Regions from separate parts of the Streptomyces sp. NPDC056527 genome, predicted to be linked through region 2. Evidence: predicted binding sites of a transcription regulator. Region 2 holds the regulator's gene; the other holds the start of a gene.
What was found. The regulator HrcA, encoded in region 2, represses chaperone genes, less so after heat shock. The targets are predictions, from matches to a motif close to TTNGCACTCNGNNNNNCNGAGTGCNAA.

Region 1 (7,075 bases), on a different contig from region 2:
CGTCCAGCTCCTCGGCGACCTCGGCGACGAGATGGGCGCGGATGACCGCGCCGTCCGGCTCGTAGAGGTAGCGGCCGACCGGGCGCGGCGCGGGGTCGGGGAGACCGCGGCCGGTCAGGCTCGTGCCGGCGGGCAGCAGGGTGGCGCGCCGGGCGCCGGGGGCGGTGCCGAACCACAGCACGGCCTCCTTCACGTCCCCGCCGTCCGAGATCCACTCGGCCTCGGCCTCCTCCGGCACCGCCTCGTGCGGGACGCCGGGGGCGATCTTCAGCGCCGCGTGCGGGGCCTTGCGGGCGGCCTCGACCGCCCAGGAGAGCGGCGGCGAGTACGCCTCAGGGTCGAAGATCCGGCCCCTCCCGCCGCGCCGCGCCGGGTCCACGAAGACGGCGTCGTACGGGCTCGTGTCGATCTCGGTCACGTCCGCGCACCGCACCTCGATCAGATCGGCGAGCCCGAGCGCCTCGGCGTTCGCGCGGGCGACCTCGGCCGTCAGCGGGTCGCGGTCCACGGCCAGGACGGAGATCCCGGCCCGGGCGAAGGCGATCGCGTCCCCGCCGATCCCGCCGCAGAGGTCGGCGACGCGGCGGACCCCGAGCGCCCGGAACCGCTCGGCGCGGTAGGCCCCGACCGTCGCGCGGGTCGACTGCTCGACGCCGTTGGGCGTGAAGAACATCCGGTGCGCGTCCTCGGCGCCGAACTTCGCCACGGCGCGCTGGCGCAGCCGGGCCTGCCCGAGAGCCGCGGAGACCAACTCGGTGGGGTGATCGCGGCGCAGCCGTGAGGCGACCGCCAGTTCCTGGGCGGGGTCGTAGTCGCGCAGGGCGGCGAGCAGCGTCCGGCCCTCCGGAGTGTGCAGGGCGGTGAAGGCGGCGAGGTCGGTCACCCGTCCCATTGTGGGCCAGCCGGGGGACGGTGCGCGTCCGGGCGGCGGTGTCGGGGGTCCGTGAGGGATCGGCGCTGACAGGATGCGGCGCCATGCAGCTAGTACGACAAAAGGAACAGATGCCTTCATTGCAGACGCCTCGTCCGCATCGCCTCAGGCGATCGGCGGGCGCGGTCCTGGTCGTCGCCGCGCTCGGTTCGGCCTGTGCCGGACCGTCCGGCGAGACCGACGAGGCGCGCAAGGAGCCCGCGAAGCCCGCCGCCGGACAGCCCCAGGCGCAGGGTGCCGCAGGCGCTCTCGACGCGTATGTCGAGAAGGTCCGCAAGCAGCGGGCGGCCCGCGTGCTCGCCGCCAAGAAGTGGGGCCTCGACCGGCCCCCGCTGGAGGCTCCGGCCCCTCCCGAGGTGAAGCCGAAGATCACCACCCGCAAGGGCTTCGAGACCGACGGAGAGGGTCTGCCGCCCGTTTTCACGACCGTGCCGACCAAGGAGAAGGTCGTCTTCCTGACGATCGACGACGGCGCGGAGAAGGACCCCGAACTGCTGCGGATGATGAGCGAGCTGCAGATCCCGTACAGCGCCTTCCTGAGCGACTACGTCGTCAAGGACGACTACGGCTACTTCAAGAAGATGCAGGGCTCCGGCGTCGCCCTGCACAACCACACCCTGAACCACCGCTACCTGCCGGGCCTTTCGTACGCCAAGCAGAAGCGCGAGATCTGCGGGATGCAGGACGTCATCGAGGAGCGGTACGGGAAGCGGCCGCCGCTCTTCCGCCCGCCCTACGGCAACTACAACGAGGACACCCTGCGCGCGGCGAAGACGTGCGGGGTCAAGGCGGTCCCGCTCTGGGCCGCCGAGGCGTTCCCCGACCGGATGGAGTGGCGCGAGTGGGACCGGGACCTGCACCCCGGCGACATCGTGCTCACGCACTTCCGGGGCAAGGAGGACTGGAAGGGCTCCATGGCGGACATGATCCGGCGCGTGATGAAGACGATCACCGCCAAGGGGTACGCGGTCGCGAAGCTCGAGGACTACGTGTGACCGCGGCGCGCCGGCTGGCGACCGGCCTCGCGCTCGCCGGCGCGCTTCTGGGGGTGACGGGGTGCGCCTCGTCGGTCGACCCGATCGAGCGCCTGGGCCGGAAGGCGGCGGAGCGGGTGGGCGGGGGTCCGGACGGGGACCTGCGGGACCTTCGGGAGCCGGTCCGGAAGCAGGCGGCCCGGGACCGGACCGTCCGGAACGATCGCGTCCCCGGTGCCGTTCTCGTACCGGCGGCCGAGCGTCCCGCCGCGCCGACGTCGAGGGTCGCGTCGCGCTGAGGTCGACCGCCACACCGCACCGAATTGGCACTCCGCTTGACCGAGTGCTAATCGCAGTCATAGTCTCGGCTCTGGCACTCCCCACTGGAGAGTGCCAACACAGCGACGGGCAGGTCCGGCACCCGCGACGACGGATCCACCTGGTCGCCACCTCAGACAGTTAACCCCGTGAGATCTCCGAAGGGGGAGGTCGGATCGTGACGACCACCAGCTCCAAGGTTGCCATCAAGCCGCTCGAGGACCGCATTGTGGTCCAGCCGCTCGACGCCGAGCAGACCACGGCCTCTGGCCTGGTCATCCCGGACACCGCCAAGGAGAAGCCCCAGGAGGGCGTCGTCCTGGCCGTGGGCCCGGGCCGCTTCGAGAACGGCGAGCGCCTGCCGCTCGACGTGAAGGCCGGCGACATCGTGCTGTACAGCAAGTACGGCGGCACCGAGGTGAAGTACAACGGCGAGGAGTACCTCGTCCTCTCGGCTCGCGACGTGCTCGCGATCGTCGAGAAGTAATTCACCGAAGTACCGAAGCAGATGCTTTGAGCTGCGCCCCTGACCCCGCACCGGGCGTCCGGGGCGCAGTTCGTTTCACCAGTTACACCACGAATTCCGAGAGGGCTGAATCGCTCCCATGGCGAAGATCCTGAAGTTCGACGAGGACGCCCGTCGCGCCCTTGAGCGCGGCGTCAACAAGCTTGCCGACACGGTGAAGGTGACGATCGGCCCCAAGGGTCGCAACGTCGTCATCGACAAGAAGTTCGGCGCCCCCACCATCACCAACGACGGTGTCACGATCGCCCGTGAGGTCGAGATCGAGGACCCGTACGAGAACCTCGGCGCCCAGCTGGTGAAGGAGGTGGCGACCAAGACCAACGACATCGCGGGTGACGGCACCACCACCGCCACCGTGCTCGCCCAGGCGCTCGTCCGCGAGGGTCTGAGGAACGTCGCCGCCGGTGCCTCCCCGGCCGCCCTGAAGAAGGGCATCGACGCCGCGGTCAAGGCCGTCTCGGACGAGCTGCTCGCGACCGCCCGTCCGATCGAGGACAAGTCCGACATCGCCGCCGTGGCCGCGCTCTCCGCGCAGGACCAGCAGGTCGGCGAGCTCATCGCCGAGGCGATGGACAAGGTCGGCAAGGACGGTGTCATCACCGTCGAGGAGTCCAACACCTTCGGTCTGGAGCTCGACTTCACCGAGGGCATGGCCTTCGACAAGGGCTACCTGTCCCCGTACATGGTGACCGACCAGGAGCGTATGGAGGCCGTCCTCGACGACCCGTACATCCTGATCCACCAGGGCAAGATCTCCTCGATCCAGGACCTGCTGCCGCTCCTCGAGAAGGTCATCCAGGCCGGCTCCTCCAAGCCGCTGCTGATCATCGCCGAGGACGTCGAGGGCGAGGCCCTGTCGACCCTGGTCGTCAACAAGATCCGTGGCACCTTCAACGCCGTGGCCGTCAAGGCCCCGGGCTTCGGCGACCGCCGCAAGGCGATGCTCGGCGACATGGCCACCCTCACCGGTGCCACCGTCATCGCCGAGGAGGTCGGCCTCAAGCTCGACCAGGCCGGTCTGGACGTGCTGGGCACCGCCCGCCGCGTGACCATCTCCAAGGACGACACCACCATCGTCGACGGTGGCGGCGACTCCTCGGACGTGCAGGGCCGCGTCAACCAGATCAAGGCCGAGATCGAGTCCACCGACTCCGACTGGGACCGCGAGAAGCTGCAGGAGCGCCTCGCGAAGCTGGCCGGCGGCGTGTGCGTGATCAAGGTCGGCGCCGCCACCGAGGTGGAGCTGAAGGAGAAGAAGCACCGTCTGGAGGACGCCATCTCCGCGACCCGCGCCGCGGTCGAGGAGGGCATCGTCTCCGGTGGTGGCTCCGCTCTGGTCCACGCCGTCAAGGTCCTCGAGGGCAACCTCGACAAGTCCGGCGACGAGGCCACCGGTGTCGCGGTCGTGCGCCGCGCCGCGGTCGAGCCGCTGCGCTGGATCGCCGAGAACGCCGGCCTGGAGGGCTACGTCATCACCTCCAAGGTCGCCGAGCTCGACAAGGGCCAGGGCTTCAACGCCGCCACCGGCGAGTACGGCGACCTGGTCAAGGCCGGCGTCATCGACCCGGTGAAGGTGACGCGCTCCGCGCTGGAGAACGCCGCCTCGATCGCCTCCCTCCTCCTCACCACCGAGACCCTCGTGGTGGAGAAGAAGGAAGAGGAGCCGGCGGACGCGGGCCACGGCCACGGTCACGGCCACTCCCACTGAGGCACCTGACTGACAGCCGAGGCCCGGTGTCCCCGTCGAGGGGGCGCCGGGCCTCGGTGTTTCTCGGGAAACTCTCGGGATCTCCTACGCCTCCACGGCGCCGAGCTGCCCCATGAGCCCGAGCAGGTCGTACTGCCACCAGCCCTCCGCCATCTTCCCGTCCTGACGGAACTGGTGGATGGTCGTGCCGGTCATGGAGACCTTCGTGCCGGTGGGCGGGAGTCCCATGAAGTCACCGGTGTGCGTGCCCACCCAGGTCCACCGCGTGCACACCCGGTCGCCCTCGGCGATCTGGTCGTTGACGGTGAAGTTGAAGTCGAACCCACCCCGCCACATCTCCACCTCGCGGCGGACCGCGTCCATGCCGATGACGTCCTGCTCGTTGGACGGGTCGTGGTCGTGGTACCCCTCCGCGAGCACCTCGTCGAGCGGCGGAAGCTCGCCCTCGGAGGCGATGAGCTCGAAGAACCGGCGCGAGTTCGACTTGTACAGCTGGATGTCCCGCACGATGTCCAGGTCCGTGAACGTCGGCATCTCGTCACAGAGCGCGACCATCTCCCGGAAGATGCGATCGGTCTCCGGAAGCTGTGAGTTGGTCATCGCCACCTCGTAGGAGGGGAACTCCACGATCTCCACGAGGTGGTCGGAGTCGGAGCGGTCCTTGCCGATGACGCTGTGGCTGGCCGTCCGCTTGCCTTTGGTCTGCTCGACCCACTTGTCCATGAGCCGGTTCAGATCGTCGAACCGGCTGGTCTTGCAATCGATTATCTGTACGAATGTCATGACGCCTCCCGGACCGGGTGGGACCCTTCCAGTCTAGGACCAGGGCTTCCGGGCGCCCTGGTGGCACGGGTCGCGCGCGTTCCCCGACAGGGGCCCGCTGGAGGTCGCCCGATGCCTACGGCGTGCCGGGAAGCCGGACCGTCACGAGGAGACCGCCGGCGGGGCGGGGGACGAGGTCGAGGCTCCCGTCGTGGGCGCGGACGACGCTGTGCACGATGGCCAGTCCGAGACCGGCTCCGACGTGCTCGTCGGTGCGTACGCGTTCCGTTCCGCGCTGGAAGGGTTCGGTGAGGGTCGGCACCAGGTCCGGCGGGAGCGGACGGCCCGTGTTCTCGACCCGCAGCACGCTCGTGTCGCCCTCCGCCTCGGTGCGGACCGTCACGGTGCCGCCGGCGGGGAGGTTGTGGACGACGGCGTTCTGGACGAGGTTCGTCACCATCCGCAGCAGCAGCTCCGCGGAGCCGCTGGTCCGGGCGGCCCCGCCGCTGACGTCGAGCGTGATCCCGCGCTGTTCCGCGAGGGGGAGCAGCGTTTCGGCGGCCTCTTCGGCGACGAGGGAGAGATCGACGCTCTCGCGGGTGAAGGCTCCGCTGTCGCCGCGGCTGAGCAGCAGGAGGGCCTCGGTGAGGTCGATCGCCCGTGTGTTGACGGCGTGCAGGCGCTCGATGACCTCGTCGAGGTCCCGGGTGGGGTCCTTGCGGGCGACGTCGAGGAGCGTCCGCGAGATGGCCAGCGGGGTGCGCAGTTCGTGGGAGGCGTTCGCGGCGAACCTCCGCTGCTCGGCGACGTGGGACTCGAGTTGCAGGAGCATCGAGTCGAACGCGTCGGAGAGTTCGCGGAATTCGTCCTGGCGGCCCTTCATGCGGATCCGGTGGGACAGCGACCCGGTCCCGGCCATCCGGGCCGCGTCTCTGATCTGCGTGAGCGGCGCGAGCATCCGCCCGGCGAGGATCCACCCCCCGACGAGGCCGAACACGAGCAGGAAGGTTATCGCCACGGCCGCGGCGGGGAAGAAGGTGCGCACCAGCAGGTAGCGGTTGGGCGAGACCCCGAGAAGGCCCTGGGGGTTGTCGGGCACGTAGCGCAGCAGGAACCCCCACACCACGGCCAGCAGGAGAGCGCCGGCGACGGCGAGGAAGCCGGCGTAGCTGAGGGTGAGTTTCAGCCGGACGCTGAGCCCCGGGCGTCTATCCATGCGTACTGCCGGGGCGTGTGGTGTCGGAGCCGGTCTCGATGCGGTAGCCGACACCCGGCACCGTGGCGATGATCCATGGTTCGCCGAGCCGCTTGCGCAGTGCGGAGACGGTGATGCGCACGGCGTTGGTGAGGGGATCGGCGTTCTCGTCCCAGGCCCGTTCCAGCAGCTCTTCGGCGCTGACGACCCCGCCCTCGGCGGCGACGAGGACTTCGAGGACGGCGAACTGCTTGCGGGTGAGCGCGACGTAGCGTCCGTCGCGGAAGACCTCCCGGCGGAAGGGGTCGACCCGCAGCCCCGCGATCTCGCGGACCGGGGGCCGGGCGTACGCGCGTCTGCGGTCGAGCGCCCTCAGCCGCAGGACGAGCTCCCGCAGCTCGAACGGTTTGGTGAGGTAGTCGTCGGCGCCGATCTCGAACCCGGAAGCCTTGTCGTCGATCCGGTCGGCGGCGGTGAGCATGAGGATCGGGATGCCGCTGCCGGAGGCGACGATGCGCCGGGCGACCTCGTCGCCGGAGGGGCCGGGGATGTCGCGGTCGAGGACCGCGAGGTCGTAGGAGTGGATGCCGAGCAGTTCCAGGGCGGAGTCGCCGTCCCCGGCGATGTCGGCGGCGATCGCCTCCAGCCGCAGACCGTCCCG
Region 2 (7,075 bases):
CCGCGCGCATCCGCTTCACGGAGACGGCGTGACGGCCCTCGGGGCCGTCGAGGAGGAAGGAGCCGAGGCCGGGAACGGCCTCGACGACGAAGACGGGTGCGGTCATGAAGCGCTCCTGTGGGCCTGCGCGGTCAGTGCGGTGTCGAGTTCGGCGGCCAGCACCTCGACCAGTTGCCCCGCCGGGAGTTCGCGGGCCAGCCGGTGCCCCTGGCCCGCCCACAGGGCCATGCCCTGGGCGTCGCCCGCGGTGGCGGCGGCCTTGCGCAGGGGGGCGGTGAGGTGGTGGATCTCGGGATAGGCGGCGGGGGCGTACGGCCCGTGCTCACGCATGAAACGGTTGACGAGCCCGCGCGCCGGGCGCCCGGAGAAGGCGCGGGTGAGCTCGGTGCGGACGAAGAGGGGGTTCGTCATGGCCTGCTTGTGCAGGGCATGCGCGCCCGATTCGGGGCACACCAGGAACGCGGTGCCCAGCTGGGCCGCGTCGGCCCCGGCGGCGAGGACTGCGGCTATCTGCGCCCCGCGCATGATCCCGCCGGTCGCGATGAGCGGCAGCTGAACGGTCTCCCGGACCTGCGTGACGAGCGTGAGGAGCCCGGTGCCCGCGACGGAGGCGTCCGGGTCGTCGCGGTGGGTGCCCTGGTGCCCGCCGGCCTCGACGCCCTGCACGCAGACCGCGTCGGCCCCGGCCCACTGCGCGGCCTGCGCCTCCTCGGGCGAGGTGACGGTGACGATCGTGTACGTACCGGCGCGGGAGAACGCGTCGAACGTGTCGCGGCCGGGGCAGCCGAAGGTGAACGAGACGACCGGGACCGGGTCCTCCAGGAGGATCGCGAGCTTCGCGTCGTACGCGTCGTCCCGCCCGCTGTCCGGGTCGCCGAGCTGCGTCTCGTACCAGGTGGCCTCGCCCGAGAGCTGGTGGCGGTACACCTCGACGGCCGCGGAATCCGCGGGCTGTCCGCTCTGCGGCATGAAGAGGTTGACGCCGAAGGGCTGCCCGGTCAGCCCGCGCACCTGCTTGATCTCCTGGTACAGCCCGCCGGCGGTCTTGTACCCCCCGGCGAGGAACCCGAGCCCGCCGGCCTCGCACACGGCCCCGACGAGCTGAGGACCGGAGGCGCCACCCGCCATGGGGGCCTGCACGATCGGGTACCGGGAGAGATCGTTCAGTGCGGTGGACATGTGGGCATCGTGCCATACGGAAAGGCGGCACCCGCTCCCCGCGGATGCCGCCCTTCCAGGCACGACACTCGTCCTACCGGCCGTTGAACGCGTCCTTCAGCCGCGAGAACAGCCCCTGCTGCCCCGGCTGGAACTGGCCCGTCGGCCGCTCCTCGCCGCGCAGCTTCGCCAGTTCCCGCAGCAGCCGCTCCTGCTCGGGGTCGAGCTTCGACGGCGTCAGCACCTCGACGTGCACGATCAGGTCGCCGCGACCGCCACCGCGCAGGTGCGTGATGCCGCGCCCGTGCAGCGGGATCGACTGGCCGGACTGCGTGCCCGGGCGGATGTCGACCTCCTCGAGGCCGTCGAGCGTCTGCAGCGGCACCTTCGTACCGAGCGCGCCCGCCGTCATCGGGATGGTGACCGTGCAGTGCAGGTCGTCGCCCCGACGCTGGAAGACCTCATGCGGGATCTCGTGGATCTCGACGTACAGGTCACCGGCCGGACCGCCACCCGGACCGACCTCGCCCTCGCCCGCGAGCTGGATGCGCGTGCCGTTGTCGACACCGGCCGGAATCTTCACGGTCAGCGTCCGGCGCGAGCGGACCCGTCCGTCGCCCGCGCACTCGGGGCACGGGGTCGGGACGACGGTGCCGAAGCCCTGGCACTGGGGGCAGGGACGGGAGGTCATGACCTGGCCCAGGAAGGACCGGGTCACCTGCGAGACCTCGCCGCGACCGCGACACATGTCACAGGTCTGCGCGGAGGTGCCGGGCGCGGCGCCCTCACCCGAACACGTCGTACAGACGACGGCCGTGTCGACCTGGATGTCCTTGGTCGTACCGAAGGCGGCCTCGTTGAGGTCGATCTCCAGCCGGATCATGGCGTCCTGGCCGCGGCGCGTGCGCGAGCGCGGCCCGCGCTGCGACGCCGTACCGAAGAACGCGTCCATGATGTCCGAGAAGTTCCCGAAGCCGCCCTGGCCGAAGCCACCGGCTCCACCGCCGCCGCCGGACGCGGACAGCGGGTCGCCACCGAGGTCGTAGACCTGCTTCTTCTGCGGGTCCGACAACACCTCGTAGGCGGCGTTGATCTCCTTGAAGCGCTCCTGCGTCTTCGGATCGGGATTGACATCCGGGTGCAGCTCGCGTGCGAGCCGCCGGAATGCCTTCTTGATCTCGTCCTGGGACGCGTCGCGGCGTACGCCGAGTACGGCGTAGTAGTCCGTGGCCACTTACGACTCCGCCAGGATCTGTCCGACGTAACGTGCCACTGCGCGTACCGCTCCCATCGTTCCGGGGTAGTCCATGCGGGTCGGTCCGACCACGCCGAGTTTGGCGACTGCCTCGTCGCCCGAACCGTAGCCGACCGCGACGACGGACGTGGAGGTGAGCCCCTCGTGGGCGTTCTCGTGCCCGATCCGTACGGTCATGCCCGAGTCCTTGGCCTCGCCGAGCAGCTTGAGGAGCACGACCTGCTCCTCCAGCGCCTCGAGCACAGGCCTGATCGTGAGGGGGAAGTCATGTCCGAAGCGGGTGAGATTGGCGGTGCCGCCGATCATCAGCCGCTCCTCGTGCTCCTCCACCAGGGTTTCGAGGAGGGTCGCGAGCACCGTCGACACCGTGCCGCGGTCCTCCGTCTCCTCGAACGACTCCGGAAGATCCTGCACCAGCTGCGGCACGTCCGCGAACCGGCGGCCGACGACCCGGCTGTTGAGCCGGGCCCGCAGGTCGGCCAGCGAGGTCTCGCCGAACGGCGCGGGGCAGTCGATCATCCGCTGCTCGACCCGGCCGGTGTCCGTGATCAGCACGAGCATCAGACGGGCGGGGGCGAGCGAGAGCAGCTCCACGTGCCGGACCGTCGAGCGGGTCAGCGACGGGTACTGCACGACGGCGACCTGACGGGTCAGCTGCGCGAGCAGCCGGACCGTGCGCCCGACGACGTCGTCGAGGTCGACCGCGCCGTCGAGGAAGTTGTGGATGGCGCGCCGCTCGGGCGTCGACAGCGGCTTCACGCCGGCCAGCCTGTCGACGAAGAGGCGGTAGCCCTTGTCGGTCGGGATGCGTCCGGCACTGGTGTGGGGCTGGGCGATGTAGCCCTCGTCCTCCAGGACGGCCATGTCGTTGCGCACGGTGGCGGGCGAGACGCCGAGCTTGTGGCGCTCCGTGAGCGCCTTGGAGCCGACAGGCTCCTCCGTCCCGACATAGTCCTGGACGATGGCGCGCAGCACCTCGAGTCTGCGTTCGCTGAGCATCGCGCACACCTCCAGCTGTCGAATCGGTTTGCTCCGCTTTTGGCACTCGCCCTGTTCGAGTGCCAGGAATCCCCCGGCCAGTGTACGGCGGCGGGCATCGCTCCTGGCAAGGAGGCCGGGTCGCCGGGTCGTAGCAGATAGCGTCGCCGTATGGATGTCGATTGGGAAGAGTACGGCTGGGAGCGGCTCGGGAACGGGGTCGGCAGGCGGCGGCTGCCCGGCTGGGACGCCACGGTGGGCCTGGTGCTCGGGGAGAAGGGCGTCCTGCTGTACGACACGGGCTCCACGCTCGCCGAGGGCGCGGAGTTGCGGGCACAGGCGGAGGCACTTTCGGGCGGCCGGAGAGTGACGCACATCGCACTGAGCCACCCCCATTTCGACCATGTTCTGGGCACGGCGGTCTTCGCGGCGGCGGAGGTGTACGGGGCCGTGGGCCTGGACGAGCTGCTGCGGAGGGAGCGGGAGGCGCTGCGGGTGTCCGCGGTGCGTCACGGGGTCGAGGAGTCGGCGGCGACGGAGGCCGTGGACGTCCTCGTCCTCCCCCGCCACACGGTGTCGGGCGAGTGGACCCTGGATCTGGGCGGCCGGCAGGTGCTGCTGGCCAATGTCGGGCCGGGGCATTCGGGCCACGACCTGGCGCTCCTGGTCCCCGACGCCGACGGGGCGGAGATCGTCTTCTGCGGTGACCTGGTGGAGGAGTCGGGCGAGCCGCAGGCGGGCCGGGACGCGATCGGCTCGCGCTGGCCGGCGGCGCTGGACCGGCTGCTGGCGCTGGGCGGGGAGGACGCGGTGTACGTGCCGGGGCACGGGGCGGTGGTGGACGCGGCGTTCGTACGGCGCCAGCGGGATGAGCTGGCACGACGCTTCTCCGTCGCATAACGTCGCCCGAATGCGCAGCTACAACCCGGACCTGACGCCCCCTTGGAAGCGATCCGCGCCCGTGCCCGAGGTGCCGGCGGAGGTGGACCTCGTCGTCGAGGAGGTCTCGACGGGCTTCTGCGGGGCGGTGATCCGCTGCGAGGCGGGCACGGTGACCCTGGAGGACCGCTTCGGCAAGCACCGGGTGTTCCCGCTGGAACCGAGGGCCTTCCTGCTGGAGGGCAAGGTGGTGACCCTGACCCGCCCGTCAGCCGCTCCGACCCGCCCGAACCGCACGGCCTCTGGCTCGATCGCGGTCCCGGGCGCACGGGCCCGGGTGGCACGGGCGGGCCGGATCTATGTGGAGGGCCGCCACGACGCCGAGCTGGTGGAACGAGTCTGGGGCGACGACCTGCGCATCGAGGGCGTGGTGGTGGAGTACCTGGAGGGCATCGACGACCTCCCGGCCATCGTCGCGGACTTCGCCCCGGCGGCGGACGCGCGCCTGGGCATCCTGGTCGACCACCTGGTTCCGGGCTCGAAGGAGTCCCGCATCGCGGCCCAGGTGTCGTCCCCGGACGTCCTGATCGTCGGCCACCCGTACATCGACGTCTGGGAGGCGGTGAAGCCGTCGTCGGTGGGCATCCCGGCGTGGCCGGTGATCCCGCGGGGCCAGGACTGGAAGACGGGCGTCTGCCGAGCCCTGGGCTGGCCGGACAACACGGGCGCGGCCTGGCAGCACATCTTGTCGAAGGTCCGCTCGTACAAGGACCTGGAACCGTCGCTGCTGGGCCGCGTGGAAGAACTGATCGACTTCGTGACGGCGCCGTAGAACGAGACCCGGAGAGCCCCCCGTACGCCCCCACCCACCCGTACCCGTCGTGGGCAACTGTTCCGCTGGGGCGGTGGGGGTACCCCCGGAAGTCCGGGGGGTGGGCACGACCCCGACGGGGGCGGCGCCCTCACAGGCCCCTCGTCGGGGGCGGCGCCCAGAACGACCGCGCCCGCCCCCGCGGGCGCGGACGCCTAGTCCACCAGGTCCCGGACCACCGCGTCGGCCAGCAACCGCCCCCGCAGCGTCAGGACCGCCCGGCCGGCCGCGTACGGCTCCGCCGCCAGCAGCCCGTCCGCCAGTGCCTTGCGCGCCGCGGCCAGCCCGGCCGGGCGCAGGAGCTCCAGCTCCACACCCTCCCGGAGACGGAGTTCGAGCAGCACGCGCTCCACGCGCCGGTCCTCCGCGGAGAGGACCTCGCGCCCCGCACCAGGAGACCTCCCGGAGGTCAGCGCCGCCGCGTACGCGCCCGGGTGCTTCACGTTCCACCACCGCACGCCCCCGACGTGCGAGTGCGCCCCCGGCCCCGCGCCCCACCAGTCGGCGCCGCGCCAGTACAGCTCGTTGTGCAGACAGCGCCCGGCCTCCGAGGTCGCCCAGTTCGACACCTCGTACCACTCGAATCCGGCCTCCGCGAAGACGGAGTCCGCGATCAGGTACCGGTCGGCGTGCACGTCGTCGTCCGTCATCGGCACCTCGCCGCGCCGGATCCGTCGCGCCAGCTGCGTCCCCTCCTCCACGATCAGCGCGTACGCGCTGACGTGGTCGGGCCCGGCGCCGATCGCCGCCTCCAGCGACGCACGCCAGTCGTCGTCGGACTCTCCGGGCGTGCCGTAGATCAGATCGAGGTTGACGTGCTCGAAGCCCGCGGCCCGTGCCTCGGCGACGCATGCCTCGGGCCGCCCGGGCGTGTGCGTACGGTCCAGGACCTTCAGGACGTGCTGCCGGGCGCTCTGCATCCCGAACGAGATCCGGTTGAAGCCCCCGGCCCGCAGCTCGGCCAGATACGCCGGATCCACCGACTCCGGGTTCGCCTCGGTCGTCACCTCGGCGTCGTCCGCGAGCCCGAACTCGTCCCGGATCGCCCCCAGCATCCGTACGAGATCCCCGGCGGCGAGCAGCGTCGGCGTGCCCCCGCCCACGAAGACGGTCCGCACCGGCCGCGGGTCGTCGCCGAGCACCTTGCGGGCGAGGCGTATCTCCTCCACGACCTGCCCGGCGTAGTTGTCCCGGGAGGCGAGCACGCCACCGGCACCGCGCAGCTCGCTCGCGGTGTACGTGTTGAAGTCGCAGTAGCCGCACCGCGTGGCGCAGTACGGCACGTGCAGATAGAACCCGAGCGGCCGGTCCCCGGCCCCTTCCAGGGCGTGGGCGGGCAGCGCCCCGTCCTCGGGCATGGGCTCACCATCGGGCAGTACGGAAGGCATGAGCCCATTGTCCCGTACTGCCCGAGGTAACCCTCCGCGCCTGTGGACGAAGGGGTCGGCCGATCCCGCCGGCCGACCCCCACACCCCGATCAGGCGTCGTCAGAGCCCGTCAGGGCCGCGTCAGGCCTCCCGCGAGCCCGCGTACATCTCCTCGATGAGCTCCTTGTACGTGCGCTCCACCACCGGCCGCTTCAGCTTCAGCGACGGCGTCAGCTCGCCGTGCTCGATGTCGAGGTCGCGCGGCAGCAGACGGAACTTCTTGATCGTCTGCCAGCGCTGGAGCCCCTCGTTGAGGCGGTCGACGTAGCCCTGGATCAGCTTCTCGGTCTGCGGGGCGGCGACGATCTCGGCGTACGACTTGCCGCCGAGGTCGTTCTCGGCGGCCCAGCCGATGATGGTGGGCTCGTCGAGGGCGATCAGCGCCGTGCAGTAGTTCCGGTCGGCGCCGTGGACCAGGATGTTGGAGACGAACGGGCAGACGGCCTTGAACTGACCCTCGACCTCGGCCGGGGCGATGTACTTGCCGCCGGACGTCTTGATCAGGT

Region 1: the regulator HrcA is predicted to act here: its motif matches at 2,229-2,255, upstream of groES (co-chaperone GroES).

The regions. Positions count from the first base shown of each region.
Region 1 is NZ_JBHTTQ010000007.1:141,634-148,708, forward strand. It holds gene ACFQ7Q_RS06580 (SAM-dependent methyltransferase) at 1-892, opposite strand, end outside; gene ACFQ7Q_RS06585 (polysaccharide deacetylase family protein) at 1,003-1,926, shown strand; gene ACFQ7Q_RS06590 (hypothetical protein) at 1,923-2,204, shown strand; gene groES (co-chaperone GroES) at 2,402-2,710, shown strand; gene groL (chaperonin GroEL) at 2,829-4,457, shown strand; gene ACFQ7Q_RS06605 (ester cyclase) at 4,542-5,240, opposite strand; gene ACFQ7Q_RS06610 (sensor histidine kinase) at 5,356-6,435, opposite strand; gene ACFQ7Q_RS06615 (response regulator transcription factor) at 6,428-7,075, opposite strand, start outside.
Region 2 is NZ_JBHTTQ010000026.1:24,456-31,530, forward strand. It holds gene ACFQ7Q_RS15780 (16S rRNA (uracil(1498)-N(3))-methyltransferase) at 1-106, opposite strand, end outside; gene ACFQ7Q_RS15785 (nitronate monooxygenase) at 103-1,179, opposite strand; gene dnaJ (molecular chaperone DnaJ) at 1,253-2,392, opposite strand; gene hrcA (heat-inducible transcriptional repressor HrcA) at 2,393-3,412, opposite strand; gene ACFQ7Q_RS15800 (MBL fold metallo-hydrolase) at 3,563-4,291, shown strand; gene ACFQ7Q_RS15805 (DUF3097 domain-containing protein) at 4,302-5,102, shown strand; gene hemW (radical SAM family heme chaperone HemW) at 5,297-6,529, opposite strand; gene ACFQ7Q_RS15815 (AMP-dependent synthetase/ligase) at 6,651-7,075, opposite strand, start outside.